4 regions of the Rhizobium sp. CG4 genome follow, and region 1 is predicted to be linked to each of the others. Evidence: riboswitches for the same ligand, from Rfam matches in the RefSeq annotation. Region 1 holds a riboswitch; each other region holds the start of a gene.
The links. A riboswitch is a leader RNA that binds a small molecule or an ion and turns the genes downstream of it on or off. The one in region 1 is predicted to bind cobalamin.
Positions count from the first base shown of each region.

Region 2: another riboswitch for cobalamin. It lies ahead of HGO37_RS09510 (CbtB domain-containing protein); the one in region 1 lies ahead of HGO37_RS22335 (ABC transporter substrate-binding protein).
Region 3: another riboswitch for cobalamin. It lies ahead of bluB (5,6-dimethylbenzimidazole synthase); the one in region 1 lies ahead of HGO37_RS22335 (ABC transporter substrate-binding protein).
Region 4: another riboswitch for cobalamin. It lies ahead of HGO37_RS05355 ((2Fe-2S) ferredoxin domain-containing protein); the one in region 1 lies ahead of HGO37_RS22335 (ABC transporter substrate-binding protein).

Region 1 covers NZ_JABAEG010000009.1:218,095-220,292, reverse strand. The annotation lists gene HGO37_RS22340 (FecCD family ABC transporter permease) at 1-251, opposite strand, end outside; gene HGO37_RS22335 (ABC transporter substrate-binding protein) at 257-1,276, opposite strand; cobalamin riboswitch at 1,459-1,696, opposite strand; gene HGO37_RS22330 (methyl-accepting chemotaxis protein) at 1,804-2,198, opposite strand, start outside.
Region 2 covers NZ_JABAEG010000002.1:899,386-901,583, reverse strand. The annotation lists gene HGO37_RS09515 (methyl-accepting chemotaxis protein) at 1-279, opposite strand, end outside; cobalamin riboswitch at 451-706, shown strand; gene HGO37_RS09510 (CbtB domain-containing protein) at 879-1,061, shown strand; gene HGO37_RS09505 (CbtA family protein) at 1,073-1,798, shown strand; gene HGO37_RS09500 (hypothetical protein) at 1,795-2,121, shown strand; gene HGO37_RS09495 (type 1 glutamine amidotransferase family protein) at 2,128-2,198, opposite strand, start outside.
Region 3 covers NZ_JABAEG010000002.1:286,998-289,195, forward strand. The annotation lists gene HGO37_RS06510 (DUF2865 domain-containing protein) at 1-560, shown strand, start outside; gene bluB (5,6-dimethylbenzimidazole synthase) at 595-1,281, opposite strand; cobalamin riboswitch at 1,362-1,546, opposite strand; gene HGO37_RS06520 (TolB family protein) at 1,587-2,198, opposite strand, start outside.
Region 4 covers NZ_JABAEG010000002.1:52,968-55,165, reverse strand. The annotation lists gene HGO37_RS05365 (helix-turn-helix domain-containing protein) at 1-103, shown strand, start outside; gene HGO37_RS05360 (GNAT family N-acetyltransferase) at 159-788, shown strand; cobalamin riboswitch at 978-1,169, shown strand; gene HGO37_RS05355 ((2Fe-2S) ferredoxin domain-containing protein) at 1,300-2,088, shown strand; gene HGO37_RS05350 (ABC transporter substrate-binding protein) at 2,103-2,198, shown strand, end outside.

The DNA of each region.
Region 1 (2,198 bases):
GCCAGCGCAGCCCCTGCACTTGCCGCAACCAAGGCGCGGCTCAGACGATAGTCCCAGATTACGCCTTCATGGATGCGGCTGATTTCAAACGGCATTCCAAAGGCGCGTTTCATGATCGCCTTGACCGTCGTATCGAGCGGAATGGAAATTTCGCCGATCGACACGGCAAGACTTATCATGAAGCCGAGAAGCGTCAGAAAAAAGACGGTGACTGCCAAAGGCAGCCACCATGCTGAACGACGTGCAGGCATTTCTGTCACTTGGAAATCCCGAGCGCCTGGATACCCTTTGCCAGGATTTCAATGCCATCAATCGTACGAATGGTCGGGTTCATGGACTGTGCATCCATCATGACGAAATGTTTGTTCTTAACGGCATCCATGTGGCTGGTGACCGGATCGTTCTCCAGGAAGTCGATCTTGACCGCAGGATCATCGGCGGCATAACGGCGACGATCCATGGTAGCGATAACGACGACAGCAGGGTTGGATTCGGCAATGGTTTCCCAACCGACCAGCGGCCACTCTTCTTCCGTGCTTACGACATTTTTGGCACCAAGCGTTTTCAGAATATAGGCCGGAGCACTGTTTTTACCGGCAATATAGGCGTCGCCCTTCACTTCCTTGCTGGAGAACCAGAAAACAACAGGAAGATTGGCCGACGATGCGTTTCCGATCGACGCGACGGCTGCGGCCTCACGTGCCCTCAGATCGGCTACCAGTTTTTCGCCCCGTTCTTTGATATCGAAAATATCGGAGAGTTCGCTGATCTGCTGATAGATCAGATCCATCGTGAAAAGTTCTTTGCGTACGCCATCGCCACCATCGGCATTGATCTTGGCCACGCAGTCTGCAGGAGAAACATAGGTATTGATGCCAAGTGAACCGAATTGTTCGCGTTTGCCCACAGAACCCTGCGTGCCGACGTGCCATTCGAACTCCGCAGCAACCAGATCAGGCTCTTTGCCGACAACCGATTCAAAGCTGGGGTCATTGTCTGCAAGGCGCGGAATTTGCGCATTGACGCCTTCATATTCTTTCAAAACCGGCCCAACCCAAACGGCGGTACCGGCAATCTTGTCTGCCAAGCCAAGGGAAAACAGGATTTCGGTCATGCCCTGTCCGATCGAAACGATCTTTGCTGGCGCCTTTTCGAACGTAATCGACTGACCGCAATTGGTAACCGTCAACGGATATTGGGTCGCCGCATGGGCACTAGCAGAGAACCCGGCAACTAAAACGGTTACAGCACTGAGAGTTTTTATGATGGCACGCATGGAAGCCTCCCGATTGGAAATATTTGAAATGCAGTTGAGATTACGGGCCTAAATTGCCCGGTTTGTGCAGCGTTTAGAAAAACGACGCGCGGTTAACCCAACAATGCAATGAACGGAGGCAACAAATGCATATGTTATGTAATAACATGACTATTCCTTTCCGGACAACCCCGCCCGGTGCGTTGGATTAACAAATAACGGCAGGTCTCCTGGCTCACGAATTCACGCCGTTCATCTGCCTTCCCGTGCACTCAGCGGCACAGTGGCATGGTGTAAGAGCTACACCACAAGGATGAGCGGCAATCCGCTTACAGTTGCGGGGGCAGCCATGGCATTGTTTCTTCGATAGAAACGCACCATGTTCCCTATTAATCCCCTCCAGGTACAACCCTTTGGAGAACCGTCGGATGCCACTTATGGCCAAGGCGCAGACAAGGTCAAGGCTATTGCGACAGACCGAACAAAAGAAAACCGCCGCCCCAGAGATTGAGGCGGCGGCATTTTTCATTCTCAAAAATCTTGGAGGCTCAGAATTCTGTCCAGTCCGCTTCCTTGGCTGTAGTCGCAGCGGCAGATGAACCGCCACCGAAGGCGCTCGCCAACCTATTGCCCAGTGCACGTGCTGGAGACGCAATCGGCCTGGACTTTGTCGATGCTGCCACCGGTGCCGGTGCAGCAGGTCGCGAAGCCGAAGCGGCGGCGCGAGGAGCAGCAGGCCTTGCGAAACCAGCCATACCGCCGGTGCCTGTCAGTCTGAACTGGCCGAGCAGCGAGTTAAGGGACGTGGCTTCCGTTGCAAGACCATGGCTTGCCGCCGTTGTTTCTTCGACCATGGCAGCGTTCTGTTGCGTGCCCTGATCCATGGTGTTGACGGCGGTGTTGATTTCCTGAAGACCAACCGACTGTTCGCGGGTTGCCTCAG
Region 2 (2,198 bases), on a different contig from region 1:
GCTCTTGGTCAGGCGGCGGAACTGGCGTTGCTCATACTGGCCGGAAGCGAGGCCCTTCCAGAACGTCGTGTAGTCAGCTGCGGCAGCGTCTTCTGCGCGCATGAACATTCTATGGTGACGGCCCTTGATCTCATCGAGCCGGTAACCGAGCGTCGCGCAGAAATTTTCGTTGGCGTCGATCACCATGCCGTCGGGTGTAAAAGATATGATGGCCTGCGATCGGCTGAATGCAGACAGGATAGCCGCGGCTTCCGTGCTGAAAATGCGATCAAACCCCATAACTCCACCTGTCAAACTTGGTTAATGTCTATAACTATTCACTGGCAAATTTTAGTTAAAACTTTGATTAGATTTCCGCATTCTCAGCTCTAACGGTACAATGACCTTGTCACGCAGCGACACTGATTGCCCGATTGAAACGTCGCCCATTGACTCAAACCGTGCCGCGCCGGATAACAAAGATGTGATGGTTCCTTGCCGGGTTTTCCGGCGGGATGAAAAGGGAACACGATAGGGAACTGTCCTCATTCGTGGCTGCCCCCGCAACTGTGAACGGAGAGCCTGAAAACAAAGAGCCACTGGTCTGGCGCATCGATGCGAAATCATAGTGATTTTGCACTGTCGATGCGAAAAACAGACAGACCGGGAAGGTGTTTTCAGGTTACGACCCGTGAGCCAGGAGACCTGCCATCGCGAGAGTGTCCATGCCGGCGGGGTGTCCGGAATTTGCGCGGTTTTGCGGAAATGCTTCGGCGGTTTCCTCTTTCTTCGTGTGCTTCCCCGTGGTGACGGATGTCGATTGCGGATCCGCGTGTCCATTGCATACGCTGCCGGTTCCGTTTTTGAGACTGCGTATGCATTGAGCGAGAGGGTTCACCATGTCTGTCCAAAACAACGCCGCCACGCAGGTGGTATCTGTCAAATCTGCCAGCGCAGTCCAGTCGCTTCTGGCCGTGTTCTTCGGCCTGTTCATCATCGGTTTTGTCGGCTTTTCGCATATCGAGGCCGTGCATGATGCCGCGCATGATACGCGCCATGCCAACGCCTTTCCCTGCCACTGAGGGAGAGCGGCATGTCGTCTTTTCGTAATATCGTTTTTACATCCGTTCTGGTGGGGCTGATCTGCGGACTTGCCGTCAGTTTCATGCAATATGTCGGCACCACACCGTTGATCCTGCATGCCGAGACATTCGAATCGGCTGGCGGTGAGGCCGGGCATAACCATGACGCAGCACCGGCAACCGGTGAAGCGGCTGCGCCTGCTGGCCACGCTCATGACGAAGAAGCCTGGGGACCGGCGGATGGTTTTGAGCGGAATGCCTACACGGCTGCTGCCAATATTCTGATGGCAATCGGTTATGCACTGGTTCTGACCGGCCTCATCTCACTGCGGGGCAGCAATATTGGCTGGCGTGAAGGTCTGTTCTGGGGGCTTGGCGGCTTTGCGGCCGTGGCTCTGGCGCCGATGGTCGGTCTGCCGCCTGAATTGCCGGGAAGCCCGGCTGGTGAACTGGCCGCGCGTCAGGCCTGGTGGATTGGCACTGCGGTAGCAACAGCAGGTGGTTTAGCGCTTTTGGCTTTCCGTCGTGAGCCATGGGCTGCGGTTCTCGCCATCGTGCTGATTGCTGCGCCGCATGTCATTGGTGCGCCGTTGCCGCCAGAAGGCGAACATGCTTTGGCACCACTGCCACTGGAGCGCCGTTTCATCATCCTTGCCACACTCACCAGCTTTGTCTTCTGGGTGTTGCTGGGTGCCTTGAGCGGCACGTTCCTCAAGCGATTTGAAGCGGCCAAGTGAACAACGGTTCTGCCGAATGGAGCGTGGCGCTTGATGCGCTGCGCTTTTCTGTTCCCGGGCATGGCGCGCCTTGCGCCGTGCACCGCCTTGCTTTCAAGGCACTGCTTGGTGCATCACCGGATAGCGAGGCCTGCCTTGCCTGTTTTACCGAGCATCAGGCTGCGTTTGAAGCTGCCGCCCTCGACAAGATCAAGCGACAAAACCTACCAATCGACAAAAGCCTTCATCTGAACAGTCGGGATATTCGTCGCGCATTGGGTAACGATATCGCCTCGGGTCCACAGCGTGTCTGCCGGGTTCTCGACCGCGATGTTGCCAGCTGAGTTATCTCAGCGGTGCTCGGCTGCAAACGCCTTGATTTCTGCTTCTGCTTCCGGTCCCCACAGGTTAAGCGCCTTGA
Region 3 (2,198 bases), on a different contig from region 1:
TCACACCGCCAATGCAGGGCGGCCTTAGAACCCTGTGCGTACGCACCTGCGACGGCGCGTTCTTCCCGATTTCGTCCAATGCCTCACCGCTTGATTTTCGCCGTCAGGCCGCGACCTGTGAACAAATGTGCCCCGGTTCTGAGACCGAGCTTTATTACCACTCCCTGCAAGGTCAGGAGAGTGCGGATATGGTTTCTGCCGAGACCGGCAAGCCATACAAGGACCTGCCGACCGCCTTTGCCTATCGCAACACGTCAGCAGACACCCGCTCGCCATCCTGCGGCTGCAACATGGCGTCTTATTTCGACCAGATGAAAAAGCAGGAAGAGGCCAACCAGTCAAAACCCGCAGAACCCTATTCCGGCGTTACAGATATCAAGACGCCGAATGGCGAAAACAAGCAGGCAGAACAACCGGTTGCCGAAGCACCAGCCGAGCGCGACTATGATCCCAAGGATAGTAAAGTCCGGGTCGTTGGACCACAGTTTCTGCCCGAGGAAACCAGCCGGATCGATCTGCACAATCCGGCTCTGCAGGGTGCACAACCGCAGCAGCAGTGACGCACGACGCGTTTCCTTACGCGTGCCAATAGATTTATCGACTGCCCCACTGATCCTGGAACACCAGATCTTCCAGCGGCAGCCTTTTGGCCCAGCCCTTAACGGCCAGTTCCGGCTCGCCGTAGAGTTCGGTCACGTACCCCAGACATAACCAGGCAACGATTTCGATATGGTCGGGAATGCCGAGAATGCGGCGTATGTCTGCATCATGGAAGATACTGACCCAACCGACACCCACCCCTTCGGCACGGGCAGCAAGCCACAGGTTCTGGATGGCGCAGACCGTGGAATAGATATCCATGCGCGGGTTGTGGGTGCGTCCCAGAACGACGGTACCACCACGGGTCGGATCGCAGGTCACGCAGATGCTGAGGGGGGCGGTGCGAATACCCTCGAGCTTGAGGCTACGATAAAGGCTTTGCCTGTCATCTTCGAACAGCAGCGCCGCCTCCTCATTGGCGCGGGCGAAAGCCTGCCAGGCGGCATCACGCACCGTCTGATCCCTGATCAGTGTGAAGTTCCACGGCTGCATGAAACCGACCGAGGGTGCGGCGTGAGCGGCAGCCAGTAGCCTTGTCACCAGATCATCCGGCAATGGATGGCTTTCGAACTCATTGCGCACATCACGGCGCGTCTCAATGGCCCGGTAAACGGCTGCCTTGTCATCACAGGAAAAAGCGCCAGCCGCGTGGCGGGCTTCAGAAAACGGATCGTCCTGCATCGTTAATCCCCAACAATGCTTATTGCCGGCAAATCCCGCAGAACCCACCAGGCAAACAACCATTCCCGCCGTCCATACGGGCTGGTCTATGATGTCGGGCCGGTCTTCTGGCTTGGCATCGTCCTTCCGCTGCCGCCTTCCCGGAACATCCAGTGGCGATTGGTGCAGCAGATGTCCGCCTTACAGCGTTGGGCACGCTCCGGTCTTGCACCGGATTCCCGATTCTCCCGCACGTCGTGCAGGCACCTGACGGCAGTGCTTATGTCCGCTAGATCGCGCAAATGCAAGCACGGGTGCATGTGGCGTTAGGTCGCCGGGAAATACCTGACATAGGCGAACTCATCGCCGTCAGGCGACCAGTTGGGCGAGTTCATGGTGCCCTGCCCGCCAAACAGTTCAAACAGCGTCTCGACATTGCCGCCATCGGTATCCATCAACCGCACCCGCACATTCAGATCACGGGGATGGTCAAAGACATCGGCGTCGTAGGACACGAACACCACCTTGTCGCCTGATGGCGATGGATGGGGAAACCAGTCTCCAAAATTGCTGTCGGTTACGCGCTCGACAGATGAGCCATCAGTCTTCACACGCCATATCTGCATCAGCCCGGTGCGGCTGGAATTGAAATAGATCCACTGGCCATCGGCGGAGTAATCCGGCCCGTCATTACGGCCCTCACCATGCGTAAGACGTGATTCAACTCCGCTTTCTATGTCCATGGAATATATATCAAAAACCTGATCGCGAATGCCGCAGTAGGCAAATGATTTTCCATCCGGTGACCAGCCATGCCAATAGGATGGCAAATTGTGCGTCATCAGCCTTGGCGTGCCGCCGGAAGACGGCAGCAGGTAGATTGCGCTCTTGCCAAACTCCACCTTGTCGGAAATGGCATAAAGCGAACCGTCGGGCGA
Region 4 (2,198 bases), on a different contig from region 1:
GGTCAAAGCCGGGGACTTCACCATTTTCGACAGCGCCCAGCCTTATTCTTACGAAAATATCGGGGATGAGGTGCTGCATTTTACCCGCGTGGTGGTCTGCTAGACGCAGCCCTGACACCACCCCAATTTCTGCCTTCCAGCATATATCGAGCATGATCATGAGCACCACAAAGACCTTCACGCCATCAGGTTATTCGCATGTCCAGCCGGGACATATTGCCAGTGTCGTCACCTGTCTGGAAATGACCGAAAACTCTGCTGCGGCGGAACCGTCCTTTGCCGGTGACATCCGCCTGGACCGTATGGAAAAGCCAGATCTGGAGGCGTATCGCACGCTGTACCGAAAGATTGGTGCAGAATGGCTGTGGTTCTCGCGCCTCATCATCAGCGATGAAAAACTGGCCTCGATCATCGGCCATGACGACGTCGAGGTCTATGTGCTGCGCGATGGTCAGCAGGACATCGGCCTGATGGAACTTGATTTTCGTCAACCGAATGAATGTGAGTTGGTGTTTCTGGGCCTGACCGAGGAAGTAACCGGCAAGGGTCTTGGCCGCGCGCTGATGAATGCGACGCTGAAACGTGCCTGGCAGAGAGATATCAAACGCCTGCACCTGCACACCTGTACGCTGGACCATCCCTCGGCGCTCGGCTTTTACCTGCGCTCCGGTTTCCGGCCCTATGCTTTTCAGGTGGAAACGCAGGCCGATCCGCGCCTGACCGGCCACCTGCCACTGACGGCCGCACCGCATGTGCCACTGATCCAGCCGCAACAGCAGAAGGCCTAACGCCAGTCATCCGACCTTGCCCTTGTCACACGTTTGCCAGGGGCAGGGGCTTGCCGTGCATTCATCACCCAACGCCCTTGCCATAATCGATAGTCATGTTATGTAATAACGTAACTTATGTTGTCTGTCGGTCGATCCACTGCCCTTACCAAAGCGCGGCTTGGTAACATTGACAGTGATATCTGAACGTGTAGCTTGTCTGGGTCATGGTTCTTCCACCTCTGGGTGGAAGCTAAGAGGGAATTCGGTGCAAAACCGAAGCTGTCCCGCAACTGTAAGCGGTTAGCCGTTTGTCCAACATGTCACTGGCAGAAATGCCGGGAAGACGGACAACGGCATTGACCCGCAAGCCAGGAGACCTGCCTGACGAGATACGATTCCGTGGTCGGGGTGTGCCACAGGAATGAGTGTGTGCGCGGCCTTCCTGCCAGACATGCCTTCATTTTTGCTGCCTCCTGTATTCGAGATTTTGGCAGTGAATGAAGACGTAGAACTTAAGAAAACCCCACCCATGCGCCCGTCACGGCGCGCCATTCTTCTCATCGCAAAGTCTGCCTTTGCAGCATCTCCGCATCTGGAAATGCAGCGCCTTGCCGAAAAACTGGCTGAACATATTGCGCTGTCACACCCCGGAGACATCGTGCAGTTTGCCTTTACGGAGCAGGGCACGCCCTCGCTGCGCGACGGGCTGTTTTCCCTGCTGGAACAGCAGCTTGACCATATCACCATTCTGCCGCTGGTTCTGCCGGTCGAGCCAAGTTTCCGCAACTGGCTGGTCAAGTCGATGAAGCGCTGGCGTGCGTCAGCCACCCAGCCATGGCCGGAAATTTCCATCACCTGCGATATTGCCTCTGCGGGCCTGATGCTGCCGCTGATGAGCGAGCTTCTGGAACAGGCGCAGGCGCTGGAAACCATGCCCGGCAAGGCAGTAGCGCAGGAAGGGTCGCTGGTGCCTGCGCAGAAATACCGCGTTCTCGTCTGTTCCGGCGGTGCCTGCAACAGCGCAGGCGCCGATACGATCTGGAACCACCTTCGCAACCAGCAGGAACGTTTGAAACTGCGCGTCACCGGTGCTGGCACCATGACGGCCAAATCCACCTGTCTTGGGCCGTGCAATCTGGCGCCGGTGCTGCAGGTGTTTCCCGATGGCACCTATTACGGCGGCGTTACCGAACAGGCGGTCGATGACATCATTGCAGGCCATCTGCTCGGCAACCCTGAGCTTGGCAACCATGTGGTCGAAACACACGCCTACCATCCAACAGGCCGCAAGCAGCGGCTGCGTATTCCCCAAAACTGATCCGAGGAGATAAAATGTCATCCAAATTCCTGTCGCGCCTTGGTGCGACCTGGCTTGCCACCGCTGTCATATCAACGGCGGCTGCCGGTTTTGCCGCAGAGCCGCTGCGC